2 regions of the Sorangium sp. So ce176 genome follow, and region 2 is predicted to be linked to the other one. Evidence: riboswitches for the same ligand, from Rfam matches in the RefSeq annotation. Region 2 holds a riboswitch; the other holds the start of a gene.
What was found. A riboswitch is a leader RNA that binds a small molecule or an ion and turns the genes downstream of it on or off. The one in region 2 is predicted to bind cobalamin.
Positions count from the first base shown of each region.

Region 1: it holds a riboswitch for cobalamin, as region 2 does, so the genes downstream of both, WMF42_RS04835 (TonB-dependent receptor) here and WMF42_RS01565 (energy-coupling factor ABC transporter permease) in region 2, are expected to answer to the same signal.

Region 1 is NZ_CP150371.1:1,300,125-1,307,502, forward strand. It holds gene WMF42_RS04820 (LysR family transcriptional regulator) at 1-590, shown strand, start outside; gene WMF42_RS04825 (hypothetical protein) at 603-1,160, opposite strand; gene typA (translational GTPase TypA) at 1,232-3,118, opposite strand; cobalamin riboswitch at 3,222-3,428, shown strand; gene WMF42_RS04835 (TonB-dependent receptor) at 3,666-5,873, shown strand; gene WMF42_RS04840 (ATP-binding protein) at 5,939-7,378, shown strand, end outside.
Region 2 is NZ_CP150371.1:402,799-410,176, reverse strand. It holds gene WMF42_RS01580 (tetratricopeptide repeat protein) at 1-625, opposite strand, end outside; gene WMF42_RS01575 (3-hydroxyacyl-CoA dehydrogenase family protein) at 870-1,760, shown strand; gene WMF42_RS01570 (enoyl-CoA hydratase/isomerase family protein) at 2,348-3,175, shown strand; cobalamin riboswitch at 4,141-4,346, shown strand; gene WMF42_RS01565 (energy-coupling factor ABC transporter permease) at 4,479-5,156, shown strand; gene WMF42_RS01560 (hypothetical protein) at 5,153-5,488, shown strand; gene WMF42_RS01555 (CbiQ family ECF transporter T component) at 5,523-6,239, shown strand; gene WMF42_RS01550 (energy-coupling factor ABC transporter ATP-binding protein) at 6,236-7,084, shown strand; gene WMF42_RS01545 (CbiX/SirB N-terminal domain-containing protein) at 7,060-7,378, shown strand, end outside.

The DNA of each region.
Region 1 (7,378 bases), 900 kb from region 2:
CGCTGCTCGTCCCGTTCCTCGCGCGGCACCCGGCCATCTCCGTCGACCTCATCGCGGACGCGCGCTGGCTGAGCCTGCCGCGGCGGGAAGCGGACATCGCCCTCCGCCCCGCGGCGTTCGAGCACCACGAGGTGTTCCAGCGCGAGGTGGCGCGGATCGGGTTCGGCCTCTACGCGTCGGAGACCTACCTCGCCGAGCGCGGCCCGCCGGACTTCGACCGGCAGTGCGAGGGCCACGCCCTCGTCACGATGAGCGACGAACCGCCGGCCGTCGCCGACCTGCCCTGGCTCGGCGCCGTCGCCGGGAAGGCCCGCGTCGCCGCCCGCACCAACGGCCGCGAGGCCCAGGCGACGATGGGCGCCGCCGGCGTCGGGCTCGCCTGCCTGCCGCGCTACCTGGGCGACGCGACGCCGGGCCTGCGCCTCCTTTCGCCTCCCTCGCCGCCGCCCGAGCGCGCGCTGTGGCTCGGGGTGCACCGGGACGCGCGCGCGGTGCCGCGCGTGAAGGCGCTCGTCGCGTTCGTCGTCGACGCGCTCGCCCCGCTGCGGCGCGCCCTCCGGCCCGAGCCGCGCCCGCGGCCGATCAGGTGACGAGCGCCCGGGCTACGGGGCGCCGTCGAGCTGACACGCCCGGTGGCCCTTGAACGGCTCCGAGCAGACGTCCTTGAACGACGTCTCGCACGCGGACGCGCTGGAGCCGAGGCACTCGAAGAGCGGATCGAGCCAGCGCGCGATCTGCTCGCAGGACGTCATCGACGAGATCTGGATGCCGGCGCTCATGCAGTCGAAGTACGGCGCCGTCAGCGCGTTGCACGGGCGCGGCGCGGTGAGCAGCTCCGCGCAGGCGTCGCGGCAGCCGTTCGCCGGGCACGCGCGGTCGAACAGCGCGCAGAAGGCGCCGCATGAGGCCATCTGCGCCTCGACCGGATCCGCGCCGCCGGCGCTCGACGAGCGCGGGCCCGCGCCGGCGCTCGACGGGGCGGCCGGGCCCGACGCGGCGCTCGACGGGGCGGCCGGGCCCGACGCGGCGCCCGCCGTCGCGCCGGCGCCCCCGGACCCCTCGTCGCCCCCGGAGGACGCGTCGACGACGACGTTCCCGCCGCACGCTCCCGCGAGCGCGACGAGCGAAGACAGGCCCGCCGCGAGCAGCGTCGTTCTCATGCCGCGAGTCTACACCGGCTCGGGTAGCGCAGGGGCGCGCGCCGCGCCGACCACGCCGCGCGCGCCGCCGATCACTCCACGGCCTGCGACTGCTCGATCGCGTCCTCGCGGCGCTCCCGGCGGTTGCACGCGAGCACCTTCTTGCGGACGCGCACCGCGTCGGGCGTGACCTCGACCAGCTCGTCGCCGTCGATCCACTCCATCGCCGTCTCGATCGTGAGCAGCCGCGGGCTCGCCAGGAGGACGTTCTCGTCCTTGCCGTGGTTGCGCACGTTGGACAGCTTCTTCTCCTTGATCACGTTGACGTCGGTGTCGTTCGGCCGGTTGTGCTCGCCGATGATCATCCCCTCGTAGACCTCGACGCCGGGGACGATGAAGAACATCCCGCGCGGCTGCAGGTGGTGCAGCGCGTACGGGGTCGCCACGCCGGCGCGATCGGCGACGATGGCCCCGGTCGGGCGGCGCATCATCGGGCCGCCCCAGGGCGCCCAGCCGTCGAACATCGTGTTGAGCAGGCCGGTGCCGCGCGTCGCGGTCAGGAACTCGCCGCGGAAGCCGATGAGCCCGCGCGACGGCACCCGGAACTCGAGGCGCGCGCGCCCGAAGCCGGGGTTCGTCATCTTCACCATCCGGCCGCGCCGGGTGCTGAGGCGCTCGGTCACGATGCCGACGTAGGTGTCCGGCGCGTCGACGACGACGAGCTCGATCGGCTCCATCACCTCGCCGTTGATCTCGCGCGTCACCACCTCGGGGTTCGAGAGCTGCATCTCGTACCCCTCGCGCCGCATCGTCTCGACCAGGATCGCGAGCTGGAGCTCGCCGCGGCCGAGCACCACGAACGTGTCCGGCACCTCGGTCGGCTCCACCCGGATCGCGAGGTTCTTCATCGCCTCGCGCTCGAGCCGCTCCTTCAGGTGGCGGCTCGTCAGGTACTTCGACTGCTTGCTCTTGCCGGCGAACGTCGACGTGTTCACGCCGATCTTCATCTTGATCGTCGGCTCCTCGACCACGATCCGCGGCAGCGCCTCGGGCTGGCCCAGATCCGCGATCGTGTCGCCGATCGTGACCGCATCGATCCCCGCGATCGCGACCACCTCGCCCGCGACGGCGCTCTCGACAGGGACGCGCTTCAGCCCCTCGTAGGCGTAGAGCATCTTCACGTAGCCGCGCGACTGCCCGCCCTCGCCGAGCAGCGCGACGTCGGCGCCGGACCGGGCCGTGCCGCGGACCACGCGGCCGACCGCGAGCCGGCCCACGTAGTCGTCGTGCGTCGTGTTGCAGACGATGACCTGCAGAGGCCCGTCGGGGTCGCCCGACGGGCCGGGGACGCGCTCGAGGATGGTCTCGAAGAGCGGCTGTAGGTCCGTCGCCTCGTGCTCGAGCTCGCGCTTCGCCTGGCCGAGCTTCCCGATGGCGTAGAGCGTCGCGAAGTCCATCTGCGGGTCGCTCGCCTCCAGGTCGCAGAAGAGGTCGAACACCTCGGAGAGCACCTCGTGGGCGCGCGCGTCGCCGCGGTCGATCTTGTTGATGACGACGATGAGCGGGAAGCCGCGCTGGAGGCACTTCGAGAGCACGAACCGCGTCTGCGGCAGCGGGCCCTCGGCGGCGTCGACGAGGAGCAGCGCCCCGTCGGCCATCATCAGCGTGCGCTCGACCTCGCCGCCGAAGTCGGAGTGGCCGGGCGTGTCGACGATGTTGATCTTGACCCCGCGGAACCGGATGCTGGTGTTCTTCGCGAGGATGGTGATGCCGCGCTCCCGCTCGAGGTCGTTCGAGTCCATGACCCGCTCGGCCACGACCTCGTTCTCTCGGAAGGCGCCCGACTGGCGGAGCATGTGATCGACGAGCGTCGTCTTCCCGTGGTCGACGTGGGCGACGATGGCGATGTTGCGGAGATCATTACGCGGCATATACAGCGGCGGCCGTGTAGCACGCGACCCACGGAGGAGCGAGCCCATCCTCGCCAGAGTCCGAACGGTCGGCCGGCGCGCGCGGCCTGGCCGCGCGCGCGGTGAGCGAGCGGGGTGAGCGGGAGCATTGACAGCCGAAACCGCGCCGCAATAGGGTGCGCGCCGCGTTGGTGCCTGGGCCCTTGCCCAGGCTGAATAGGGAACCCGGTGAGAATCCGGGGCTGCCCCGCAGCGGTAAGCGAGAACGACCTCCACGACGAGCACTGGCCCGAGAGGGCTGGGAAGCGGTGGACAGTAGGAAGTCGGCCAGGCCGAGACGCTCGCAAGCCCGAAGACCTGCCATCGCCCGGCGACAGAGAGACATCTGGCGCCGGTTTGACCTGGGAGCCTCGAGGGAGGCGGAGAGGTCCGAGCCGCCGCGGCCGTCCGCGCGCGTCCCGGAGTCCGACCCGCCCCCCGCGCGATCTCCCGATCGTCCGCGGGGGCGAGAGGTCGGCCCGGCGCGGCGCGCGACGGGCATGCCCTCTTTTCCTCGCGGTGCCCGGCGCGAGCGGCCCAGAGCCGCCCTGCGCGACGCCACCGAAGGAGGACGCGCATGCTGCGCGCGACGATCACGAAGCGGAACGGACGCTGCTTTTCACGACACCTGCTCGCCGCGCTATCCATCTCGCTCGCCGCCGCGCGGCTCGCGCGCGCCGAGGGCGAGGTCCCCGAGGCGCCTCCGGTCCCCGAGGCGGCCGCGGGCGCGCCCTCCGACGGCAGCGCGGGGGCGCCCGCGGACGGCGGGGGGCCGATCGAGGTCACCGTCCACGCGGAGAGGCCGGGGAGCGAGGCCGCCTCGCGCGTCTCCGTCGGGCACCGCGAGCTCGAGCTCAGGCCGAGGCTGAGGCCGGGCGACATCGTCGAGGCGGTCCCGGGGCTCTTCGCCGTGCAGCACGCCGGCGGCGGCAAGGCGAACCAGTACTTCCTCCGCGGGTTCGACGCGGACCACGGGACCGACGTCGCCTTCTTCGTCGACGGCGTCCCCGTCAACATGGTCAGCCACGGCCACGGGCACGGGTTCACCGACCTCTACTTCGTGATCCCGGAGCTCGTGACAGGGCTCGACGGCGCCAAGGGGCCTTATTCCGCGAGCATCGGCGATTTCGGCACCGCGGGCGCCGTCAACCTCCGCTTCGCCGAGAAGCTCGACGAGAGCCACGCGCAGCTCAGCGTGGGCCAGTACGGGATCCGGCGCGGCCTCGTGATCGCCTCGCCGGAGCTCGGCGACGCCTGGCGCGCGGTGGCCGCGGCGGAGGTCTACCGGAACGACGGGCCCTTCCTGAACCCGGAGCGGCTCAAGCGCTTCAACGTGTACCTGAGGGCGACGCACGATCTCAGCCCGACCGGGAAGATCCAGATGACCTGGATGTCCTACGGGTCGACCTGGTACGGCTCCGGTCAGATCCCCGCACGCGCCGTGTGCGGCGAGGGCGAGCAGGGCCACCCGGGCCCGCCGCCGCCCGCTTCCGACCCGCCGTGCATCGATCACTTCGGCTCGGTCGACCCGACCGAGGGCGGGGCGACCGAGCGGCACATGGCCTCCCTCGCGTACACGACGGCGTGGCGGGACGCCGACCTGAGCGCGATGGCGTACCTCGTCCGCTACCGCTTCACGCTGTACTCGAACTTCACGTTCTTCAGCGAGGACCCCGTCCACGGCGATCAGATCGAGCAGAACGACGACCGCGTCGTCGGCGGCGCCGATCTCCGGCTGCGCCGGAGCTTCGAGTACCGCGGGGCGAAGCTCACGACGTCGCTCGGCGCGCAGATCCGCGCCGACGCGATCGACAAGTCGCTCCACCACGACGAGGCGCGCGAGCGGCTCGAGGAGCGGGGCAGGGCCCACGTCGACGAGGGCCAGATCGGCGTCTACGTCGAGGAGGACGCCCGGATCCGGCGCTGGCTCCGCCTCGTGGCGGGGCTGCGCGGGCAGTGGATCGACGTCAGCGTGGACGACAGGCGCGAGGATCTCGGCACCACCGGGAGCCGGTCGAGCGGCTTCCGGGGACAGATGCAGCTCTTCCCGAAGCTCACGGCGATCGTCTCGCCGGTCGATGGCCTCGATCTGTTCGCGCATTACGGGCGGGGCTTCCACTCGAACGACGCCCAGGGCGTGGTGCTGGGCGAGGGCGGGGCGACGCTCATCACCCCCGCGACGGGCTACGAGCTCGGCGCGAGGGCGACGCCGCTGCGCGGCCTGACGCTGAGCGCGGCGGGGTTCCTCCTCGATCTCGACTCCGAGCTGGTCTGGAGCGGGGACGCCGGCGTCACCGAGCCGTCGGCGCAGACGCGGCGCTACGGCCTCGAGATCGGCGCGCGCTACAGGCTCGGGAGCTGGCTCTTCGCCGACGCCGACGCGACCTTCACGCGCGCGCGGTTCCGCGCGAACGCGGGCAACGGGAGCGCGGTGGCCCTCGCGCCGACGCGGACGCTGACCGCCGGGGTCGGCGTCCGCCCGACGTTCGGCGCGCTCACGCCGTTCGCCGCGCTCCGGGTCAAGTCGATCGGCGCGCGGCCCGCGACCGAGGACGAGTCGCTGACCGCCGAGGGGTTCACGTCGATCGACGCCAACGCCGGGCTCCGGTGGAAGGACGTCGAGGTGGCCGTGGACGTCCAGAACCTCCTCGACGCGACGTGGCGCGAGGTCCAGTTCGCGAGCGCGTCGCGCCTGCCGCACGAGCCGGCCGCGGTCACCGGGATCCACTACTCGCCGGGGTGGCCGTTCACCGCGATGGGGCGGGCGACGCTGTACTGGCGGTGAGCGACGCGGCGCGGCGCCGCGCCCGTTGCGAAGGCGCGGGCCCTGGGCTTCCATGCCGCCCGCCCGTGCCTCCGCCCCCGCTCTCCCTGCTCCGCACGCCGCGCGCCCGCGCGGAGCTCGTCGCGAACGGCTGGGAGCTGTTCTCCGCGCTCCTGTTCCTCTCGGCGGTCGTCCCCGCGGCCCTCACCACGCCGTGGCCGGCCATCCTCTTGCTCGCCTCGATGGCCCTGTCGACCGCGCTCTCGGGCGCGCTCGTCCGGCGCGGCGACCGCGGCTTCGCCATCGCGGCGGCGATCCGGACCCTCTCCTGGCCGCTCGCCGTCCTGCCGCTCGCCGGCCGGGGCGCCCCCGCCGCGCCCCCCTCCTCGTGGCCCAGCCCGCTCGGGATCGGCCACGCGACCCCGCCCGCGTGGCTCGGCCTCCTCGTCACGGCGGTCGCCTTCGGCGTCATGGCCGGCGGCATGCGCCGCGCCATCTACCGCGCCCTGCTCCGCGCCGACGCTGTCGACGGCGGCGCCTCCGAGGCCGCCTCCGCGCGCGCCCTCGCCGCGGCGCTCCGGCCGCGGCTCGCGGAGTCGGCCACGGCCGCCGGCATCGTCGGCGGGCACGTGATGCTGCTCTTCGCCGTCGCGTTCCTCCGCACCCAGAGCCAGGTCGTGTTCCAGGCGTGGTTCGAGGTCGTCCCGCTCCTCGCGCTCTCCGGCACCCTCGGCTTCACCTTCGCCGTGCGCCCCGCCACGCGCGCGATCGTCGCCGCCCTCGAGGCAGGCCCTTCCGGCGACCGCGCGCTGCTCTCCCGCGGCCTCGCCCGCGCCGAGCGGCTCCCCGACGTGCTCGCGTACCTCAACTTCGCGCTGTGGCTCGCGTGCACGGCGATCGGCGTCGCGTACGTGCGCCCCGGCGCCGCCTTCACCCTCGCCGACGGGCTCATGCAGCTCGGCTTCGGCGCGCTCTTCGGGTTCGGCGTCTCGTTCTACCAGCGCGCGTGGCACAAGGACTCGGTCGCGCGGGCCGTCGACCTCTTGCGCGCGTGGACGGGCGCCGCCGACGCGCGGCGCGGCGCGGCGCCCATGCCCCTCCGGCGGCGCATGCTCCGCGACTTCGGGCTGCCGCTCCTGTTCACGGGGCTGCTCTCGCTCTTCTCGTCGATCGGCCTCTACCGCGCGCTCGCGACCGGCTCGTCCTTCAACGAGGACTTCAACGCCGTCACCGCGCTCTTCGCCTCGTTCTCCCTCCTCGTGCTCGCCGCCCTCGGCGTCGTCGCGCGGGCGGCGCGCGAGCTCTCCCGGCCCATGGCGCAGCTCGCCCGCGCCGCCGACGAGGTCGCCCGCGGCGAGCTCGACGCCGTCGTGCCGGAGCTGTCCGGGCCGCGGGAGGTCGTCGGCCTCGGCGAGAGCGTCGAGCGCATGCGCCAGGCGCTGTCCCGCACCATCGCCGAGCTGGAGCGCGAGCGCGCCGGCCTCGAGGAGAACGTCGCCGCGCGCACAGCCGAGCTCACGCGCGCG
Region 2 (7,378 bases):
TGACGAGCGTCTGGACGCGGACGACCGCCTCGTAGTCGCCCGCGGTGGAGAAGGCGATCTCCGCGAGGCTCGCGGCGCGGCGGTTCCTGGGGTCGAGCTCGAGGGCGAGCTGGAGGAGCTCGGCGACCCTCTCGCCGAGCTCGGCGCGCCCGTAGCGGTAGCCGATGTCGGCGGCGCTCGTGTAGAGCGCGCTCTTGAAGGCGGCGTCGGTCGCGCCCTCGGCCTCGGCCACGTACCGGTCGACGAGGTCGCGCCACCGCTCGCGCTTCGAGGCGTCGGTCTCGAGCGCCTCGGCGGCGGCGTCGTCGTCGGGGCGCAGGTCGAGCAGCCGCTTGTAGGCGGCCGCGGCGCGGTCCACGTCGATGAGCTCCTCGTGGTAGACGCGGGCGAGCTCCGCCTGCATGGCGCCCTCGACGGCGCTCCCGGCGGCGAGGGCGATCTCCAGCTCGAGGAGCCGGGCGACGGCCTGCCACTCGTGCCGCTGCTCGTGCCGCGAGCGCGCCGCGCCGAGCAGGCGCTCGACGTCCCCGGCGACCGCGCCGTTGCTCGGAGCAGTCACGGCCTCCGCGAGCTCGTTCCAGGCCGCCTCGTTCTCGGGCTCATCCTGCAGGCGCCCAAGGGCCATCCGAATCGTCTCAACGCTCATCGTCTCTCCGCGGACCTCGCGAATTCGGTCCGGTCCGTTCACGGGCCGGCCGAAGATAGCCGGGCGGACGACACGGTTTCAAGGATCCTCGCCCCCGCGGGTCGGGAAGCGCGGGCGAAGCTTTCGCGCGCTTCTGCGCCGGGGACGGCCGCCGGCCGCGGGGCGCGGGATCGGCGGGATCGGCGGTTCACCGCGCTCGCGGCTTCGGCTATCAACCGCGGCCATGGAAGCTACGACGATCAAGCGCTTCGGGGTGATCGGCGCGGGCCAGATGGGGCGAGGCATCGCCCAGGTCGCCGCGGCCGCGGGCCTCGAGGTGGTCCTGTGCGACGTCTCTAGGTCCCTGGCCGAGTCGGGCAAGGCCCAGATCGCCGCGATCCTCGCGAAGCAGGTGGAGAAGGGCAAGATGGCCGCGGAGGCGCGGGAGGCGCTCCTCGGCCGCGTCGCGGTGGCCGACGGCATCGCCGGGCTGTCGGAGGTCGACCTGGCGGTCGAGGCGGTGACCGAGAGCTTCGACGTCAAGAGCGGCATTTTCAAGCTCGCGGACGCGGCGATGCCGAAGGGGGCGATCCTGGCGTCGAACACGTCGTCGATCTCGATCACGCGGCTCGCGGCGGTGACCAGCCGGCCTGAGCTGGTCATCGGCATGCACTTCATGAACCCGGTGCCGCTGATGAAGCTGGTCGAGCTCGTCCGCGGGGTGCAGACGTCGGACGCGACGTACGAGGCCGTCCGGGCGCTCGCTGTGGGGCTCGGCAAGACGGTGATCACGTCGAAGGACCAGCCGGGGTTCATCGTGAACCGGATGCTGATCCCGTTCCTCAACGAGGCGTGCTTCGCGCTCCAGGAGGGGCTGTCCACGCCGGAGGACATCGACGCGGGGGCGCGGCTCGGGCTGAACCACCCGATGGGGCCGCTCGAGCTGGCGGACCTGATCGGGCTCGACACGGTGCTGTCGATCGCGGAGGTGCTGCACCGGGAGTTCGGGGACTCGAAGTACCGGGCGCCCACGCTGCTGCGGAACCTGGTGGCGGCGGGGTGGTACGGGAAGAAGAGCGGGCGGGGGTTCTACGTGTACGACAACAAGGGGCAGAAGACGGGGAGGGCGGTGTAGGTGCCTGCAGCGGAGCCAGCGGTGTAGGAGCCTGCAGCGGAGCCAGCGGGGGAGGGGGCGCCGCGCGGGGGGCCGGCGGGGGCCCCTCCCACAAACTCGCGCCTCCTGGGGGGGCTATTGCCGTGGGAAGGGGTGGGTCGGTCCGGGAGGGCGTCGCACGGAGCGGGCCGGCGCTCGGGTTTGTGGGGCCCTACCCCGCCGGCCCCCCGCGCGGCGCCCCCTCCCCCGCTGGCTCTCTCCAGGAGCGGTGGGGGGTGGGGGTTGGCAATGGCTGCGTCGGCCATTCCAGATCAGCGGATGACGCGAACGGGGAAGATTTGTGGCTGAGATTCGAGCGATCGCTGCAGAGGATGGCACAGTCCGCAGAATGGTTGACGAGACCCATCCTGCCCCAGAAACAAGGGCCTTCGACGCGTCAGGACTCGTGTTCTCGGGGCGATGAGCGCCGGGACCAGGCTCGCCGGACCGGTCGCTCGCCGGACCGGCCGCGGCCGTCAGCATAGCAGGCCCGGGCGGGCGCGACATGGCGCCTCCCGCGGCGGTCGGCCGCGCTTCCCCCCGGCGCGGCGCGCTGCTAACCACCGGTCATGACCGCTCAAGAACAGCAGCCGGGGGTCCCTGCTCGCGGTACCCTCCAGTTCGTCGCCGTCGAGCGCGCGGGGCACGTCGCCACCGTGACCATCCAGCGACCCGACAAGCTCAACGCCCTGAACCCCGCCGTGCTCGGCGATCTCACCACCGCCTTCCAGGAGCTCCTCGCGCCCGCCGAGGGCGGCGAGGTCCGCGCGGTCGTGCTCACCGGCGCCGGCAAGGCGTTCGTCGCGGGCGCCGATATCGCCGAGATGGCGACCATGAACAGCATCGCCGCGAAGCGGTTCGCCGACGCGGGACACCGGCTCGCCGACCTCATCGAGACGGCGCCGTTCCCGGTGATCGCCGCCGTGAACGGCTTCGCGCTGGGCGGCGGGTGCGAGCTCGCCCTCGCGTGCGACTTCATCTACGCGGCGGAAGGCGCCAGGCTCGGGCAACCCGAGGTGAACCTGGGCGTCATCCCGGGGTTCGGCGGGACCCAGCGACTGCTGCGCCGGGTCGGCGTCGGCCGGGCGCGCGAGCTCGTCTATTCAGGAGACATGATCACCGCCGAACAGGCGCTCGCCATCGGGCTCGTCAACGCCGTCTTCCCGGCCGCCGAGCTCCTCGCGCGCGCCCGCGAGACCGCCCTCAAGATCGCCTCGCGCGGGCCGCTCGCCGTCGCCGCCGCCAAGCGCGTCCTCCTGCGCGGCGAGAGCCTCGACCTCGCCGCCGCCAACGAGCTGGAAGCCCAGGCGTTCGCCGCGCTCTTCGGCAGCGAGGATCAAAAGATCGGTATGAAAGCGTTCCTGTCGAAATCGCAGGCCGCGTTCACCGGGAAGTAATCAACAAACAGCCCAAAACAGCCCACAAAAAAAGACCGCGCATCATGCGGGAGGGGGGACCCAGCATGAGCGCGGCGGGGAAACCGCGCCGGAACACCAACCGTCCGCCGCGGCGTACAAGAAAGACCGCATGCGCTCCGGGCTGGGGGGCCGCGCCGGTGCGCATGCGGTGCTCGGAGTGTGGCACCCGAGAGCCCGCTGTCGATAACAAAGTGCAAGGCGTGCGCGCCGATGCGCGAATCGATCACGCCACGAACACGCCACGAAGGCAGCCAGGCGGACGCGCGGACGCGCACACGCCCGAATTCATGGAATGCACGTCCGAGCCGGGCATACCCATCCACGAGAGACAGCATTCGACGCGACGAGCTCTTCGGGCTCCGAGAAAAAGAACACCAAAGCCCGCTCGCCTCGTCAATCCGCGCTCAGCACGACGCAGCACGGCAGGCGCTGGACATGGGCTTATGTAAGTAAAGAGCCAGGACGAACCAAGGAGGCTTGCCAGGAGAAACGTACCGGAGCCCACGGCCGAACCCGCAAAAACGTCGCTGGGAGCGCGCTCCCAGGTGGGCGCCGAGCAAGCAGCGTCCAGGCGAGGCGTAAGTAAAGTGTGTTTACCGCGGAAGCACGAAGGGTAGAACGTGACCAATCGCCCTCGGGTCGTGCGTCTCGGTCAATTTCTCGACCCCTGGCGCTGCGTTGATCGATTTAAGGAGAGCTCGCTCCCTGACGCCGCCTGGCTGCTCGGCGGGCGGAACATCGCGCGCGCGGCGCACAACGGCGGCACCGGACCGTCCGCTCGCGGGGACGCGGGGCGCGACGCGGTGGGAAGGCGAGCACGAGCACAGACGAAGAGCGCCGGCCCCTCGGACGAGGGCCCGGACGGCACAGGGCGGGCTGGACGGCGAGGGCGCGGCGCGACCTCCTTGACGCCGGGCGCGAAACGGGACTACCGAGCACCCCTCTGACAATCCATTTCCTCGGGTGCCCTCAGGGGCATAACAGGGAAGCCGGTGCGAATCCGGCGCGGTCCCGCCACCGTGAATGGGGAGCTGCATCCGAAGACCACTGGGCCTCCTGAAGAGACCTGGGAAGGTGGACGCAGCGCCGGGAGCTCGAACAGCTCCCCGAACCCATGAGCCGGGAGACCTACCCGAGTCCCACGAGGTGCAGCTTGCGCACGTCTTCGTGGCGTTCGGGTGCGGACTTCACCCGGCACGCCAACATCGGTCTTCCCGGCCGTCCTGTCGTTCTCTTCACCGCGTTCCTTGCCGCGTCGCTCGCGGCGAGGCCCGCGGTCGCGATGCACCTCGCAGAGGGCGTCCTGCCGCTCGGGTGGTGCGCGGTCTGGACCGCGATCGCCCTGCCCTTCGTCGCGATCGCCCTCCACCTGCTCCGGCAGCGCACCCAGCAGGACGCCTTCTACAAGCCGTTCGTCGGCCTCGTCGCCGCCGCCGTCTTCGCCATCTCGTGCATGCCCGTGCCGGTGCCGACCGCCGGGACGTGCTCCCACCCGTGCGGCACCGGGCTCGCCGCGGTGCTCATCGGGCCCTGGATGGCCGTCCTCGTCACCGTGGTGGCGCTCCTCATCCAGGCCCTCTTCCTCGCGCACGGCGGGCTCACGACGCTCGGCGCCGACGTCGCGTCGATGGGCATCGCGGGCGCCTTCACCGGGTACCTCGCCTTCCGGCTCGCGCGGCGCTGCGGCGCGAACCTGTGGGTCGCGGGGTTCCTCGCCGGCGTGACGTCGGACTGGGCGACGTACGCGACAACGGCGCTCGAGCTCGCCCTCGGGCTCGCGGGCGAGGGGTCGGTGACATCGATGTTCACGGCCGTCGCGCTCGCCTTCGTCCCCACCCAGCTCCCGCTCGGCCTCCTCGAGGGCGCGATGACAGCCGGGGCCCTCGTCTTCCTGCGCTCCCGGCGGCCCGACATCCTGGAGCGGCTCCGGGTCGTCCCGCTCGCCGCGGGGGCGTCGTGACCCGGCCCCCGGTGCCGCGCCGGCCGGCCGCGCTCGCCGCGGCGCTCCGGCGCGCCGCGCTGCCGCTCGCCGCGGCGCTCTGGCTCGCCGGGTGCGGCAACGCGTCCTGGGACGGCGTCGACGAGGCCGTGGTCCGCCGCGTCGCCGAGGACGCAGGGCGCCACGACACGGGGCCGGTCTTCGGCCTGGAGGGCGACCTCCTCCTCTTCGCGTTCCTCTGGGCGGGGCTCCTCGCCGGCTTCGCCCTCGGCTACTTCTCGCGCGTGCTCTTCGTGGAGCGCGCCGATCAGCCCGCCGCCAGGGCCGGCGGCGACGGGCTCCGTGCGGAGTGACCCGCCCGCGCCGCCCCGCGGCCGGCTCCGCGACGTGGACGCCAGGCTCCGCCTCGGGGCCGCGGTGGCGGCGTGCTGCGTCGCCGCGGGCGCGCGCTCGCCCTGGACGCCGGCCGCGCTGCTCGTCCTCGCGTGCGCCGCCCTCCGGCTCCAGGGCCTGACCGCGGGCGAGATCCTCCGCGCCTTCGCGCCCGCCGCGTGGATCGGCGGCCTCGCGGCGGCGCTCGCGCTCGCGCTCACCCCGGGCGAGCCGCTGCTCGCCGGCGCGGCGTTCCCGCTCGACGCGGTCACGCGCGAGGGCGCCCGCCGCGCCGCGGCGATCGGCGCGCGCGTCCTCGCGGCGGCCGCGGTGCTCAAGTGGCTCTCCCGCGCGGCCGCCCCCGCCGAGATCGAGGCGGCCCTTGCCGGGCTCGGCGCGCCCGCGGCGCTCGTCGAGCTGCTCGCGCTGGCGCGGCGCTTCGCCGGCGTGCTGCAGCGCGCGGCCGACAGCGCGTGGAGCGCCGCCGCCCTCCGCGGCGGGTTCAGGCGGCCGGCCGCCGCCGCGCGCTCGGCCGGCGCTGTCGCCGGCGTCGTGGCGCTCCGGACGCTGGAGCGCTCCGAGCACGCCGCCGTCGCGATGCAGCTCCGCGGCTACCGGGGCAAGCTCCCGGTCGCCGACCGCCGCGCGAGCGCGCCCGCGGCGAACCTCGCGTTCGCCGCCGCCGCCGCCCTGGCGCTGACGCTCTGCGTGGCCGCGGGAGGCGCGGGGTGAGCGCGATCGCGCTGCGCGCGCCGGCGATCGCGATGCGCGCGACGGCGATCGGCTACCGCGGCGGCGCGGCCGTGCTGCGCGACGTGCGCCTCGACGTCGCCGAGGGCGAGTCCGTGGCGGTGCTCGGCGGCAACGGCGCCGGCAAGACAGCGCTGCTCCGCGCGCTCGTCGGGCTCCTCCCCGCGCCCGGCGGCGGCGTCGAGATCGCGGGCCGCCGCGTCAGCTCGCCGTCGGACGCCGTCGCCGCGGGCGCCGCGCTCGTGCTCCAGGACCCGGACGACCAGCTCCTCGGCGCGACCCTCCTCGACGACGTCCTGTTCGGCCCGCGCAACCTCGGCCTGCCGGCGCCCGAGGCGCGGCGCCGCGCGGAGGCGGCGCTCTCCGCCGTGCAGATCGCGCACCTCGCCGATCGCGCGATCGAGGCGCTGAGCTTCGGCGAGCGCAAGCGCGCGTGCATCGCCGGGATGCTCGCGATGCAGCCGCGCGTGCTGCTGCTCGACGAGCCGACCGCGGGGCTCGACCCCGAGGGCGAGCTCGCCCTGTGCCGGACGCTGCGCGCGCTCTCGGAGCAGCAGGGGACCACGCTCGTCACCGCGACGCACGCTGTCGATCTCGTGCCGCTCTTCGCCACGCGCGCGGTCCTGCTCGGCGACGGGCAGGTCCTCGCGGACGGGCCGCCGCGGGAGGTGTTCGCGCGGGGGGAGCTGCTCGCGCGGGCGCGCCTGCGGCGGCCGTGGGTCGCGGAGCTCTGGACCCGGATGACCCCGGCCGAGCCGCGCGGCCGCGCAGGACTTCCGCTCACCCTGGAGGAGGCGCTCGCATGCATGACGAAGGGCTCCTGCTGATCGGCCACGGCAGCCGCGACGCCGCGTCGAACGCCGAGTTCGAGGCGCTCGTGGCCGAGCACCGCGCGGCGCGGCCCGGGCTCGTCGTGCAGCACGGCTACATCGAGCTCGCGACGCCGCACCTCGCCGACGCGCTCGCGGCGCTCGCGGCGCAGGTGTCCCGGGTGGCCGTCGTGCCGCTCTTCCTGTTCGCGGCGGGGCACGTGAAGAACGACATCCCGCTCGCGCTCGAGCAGGCGCGGGCCGCCTTCCCGGGCGTGCGCTTCTCCGCGGCGCGGCCCCTCGGCGTGCACC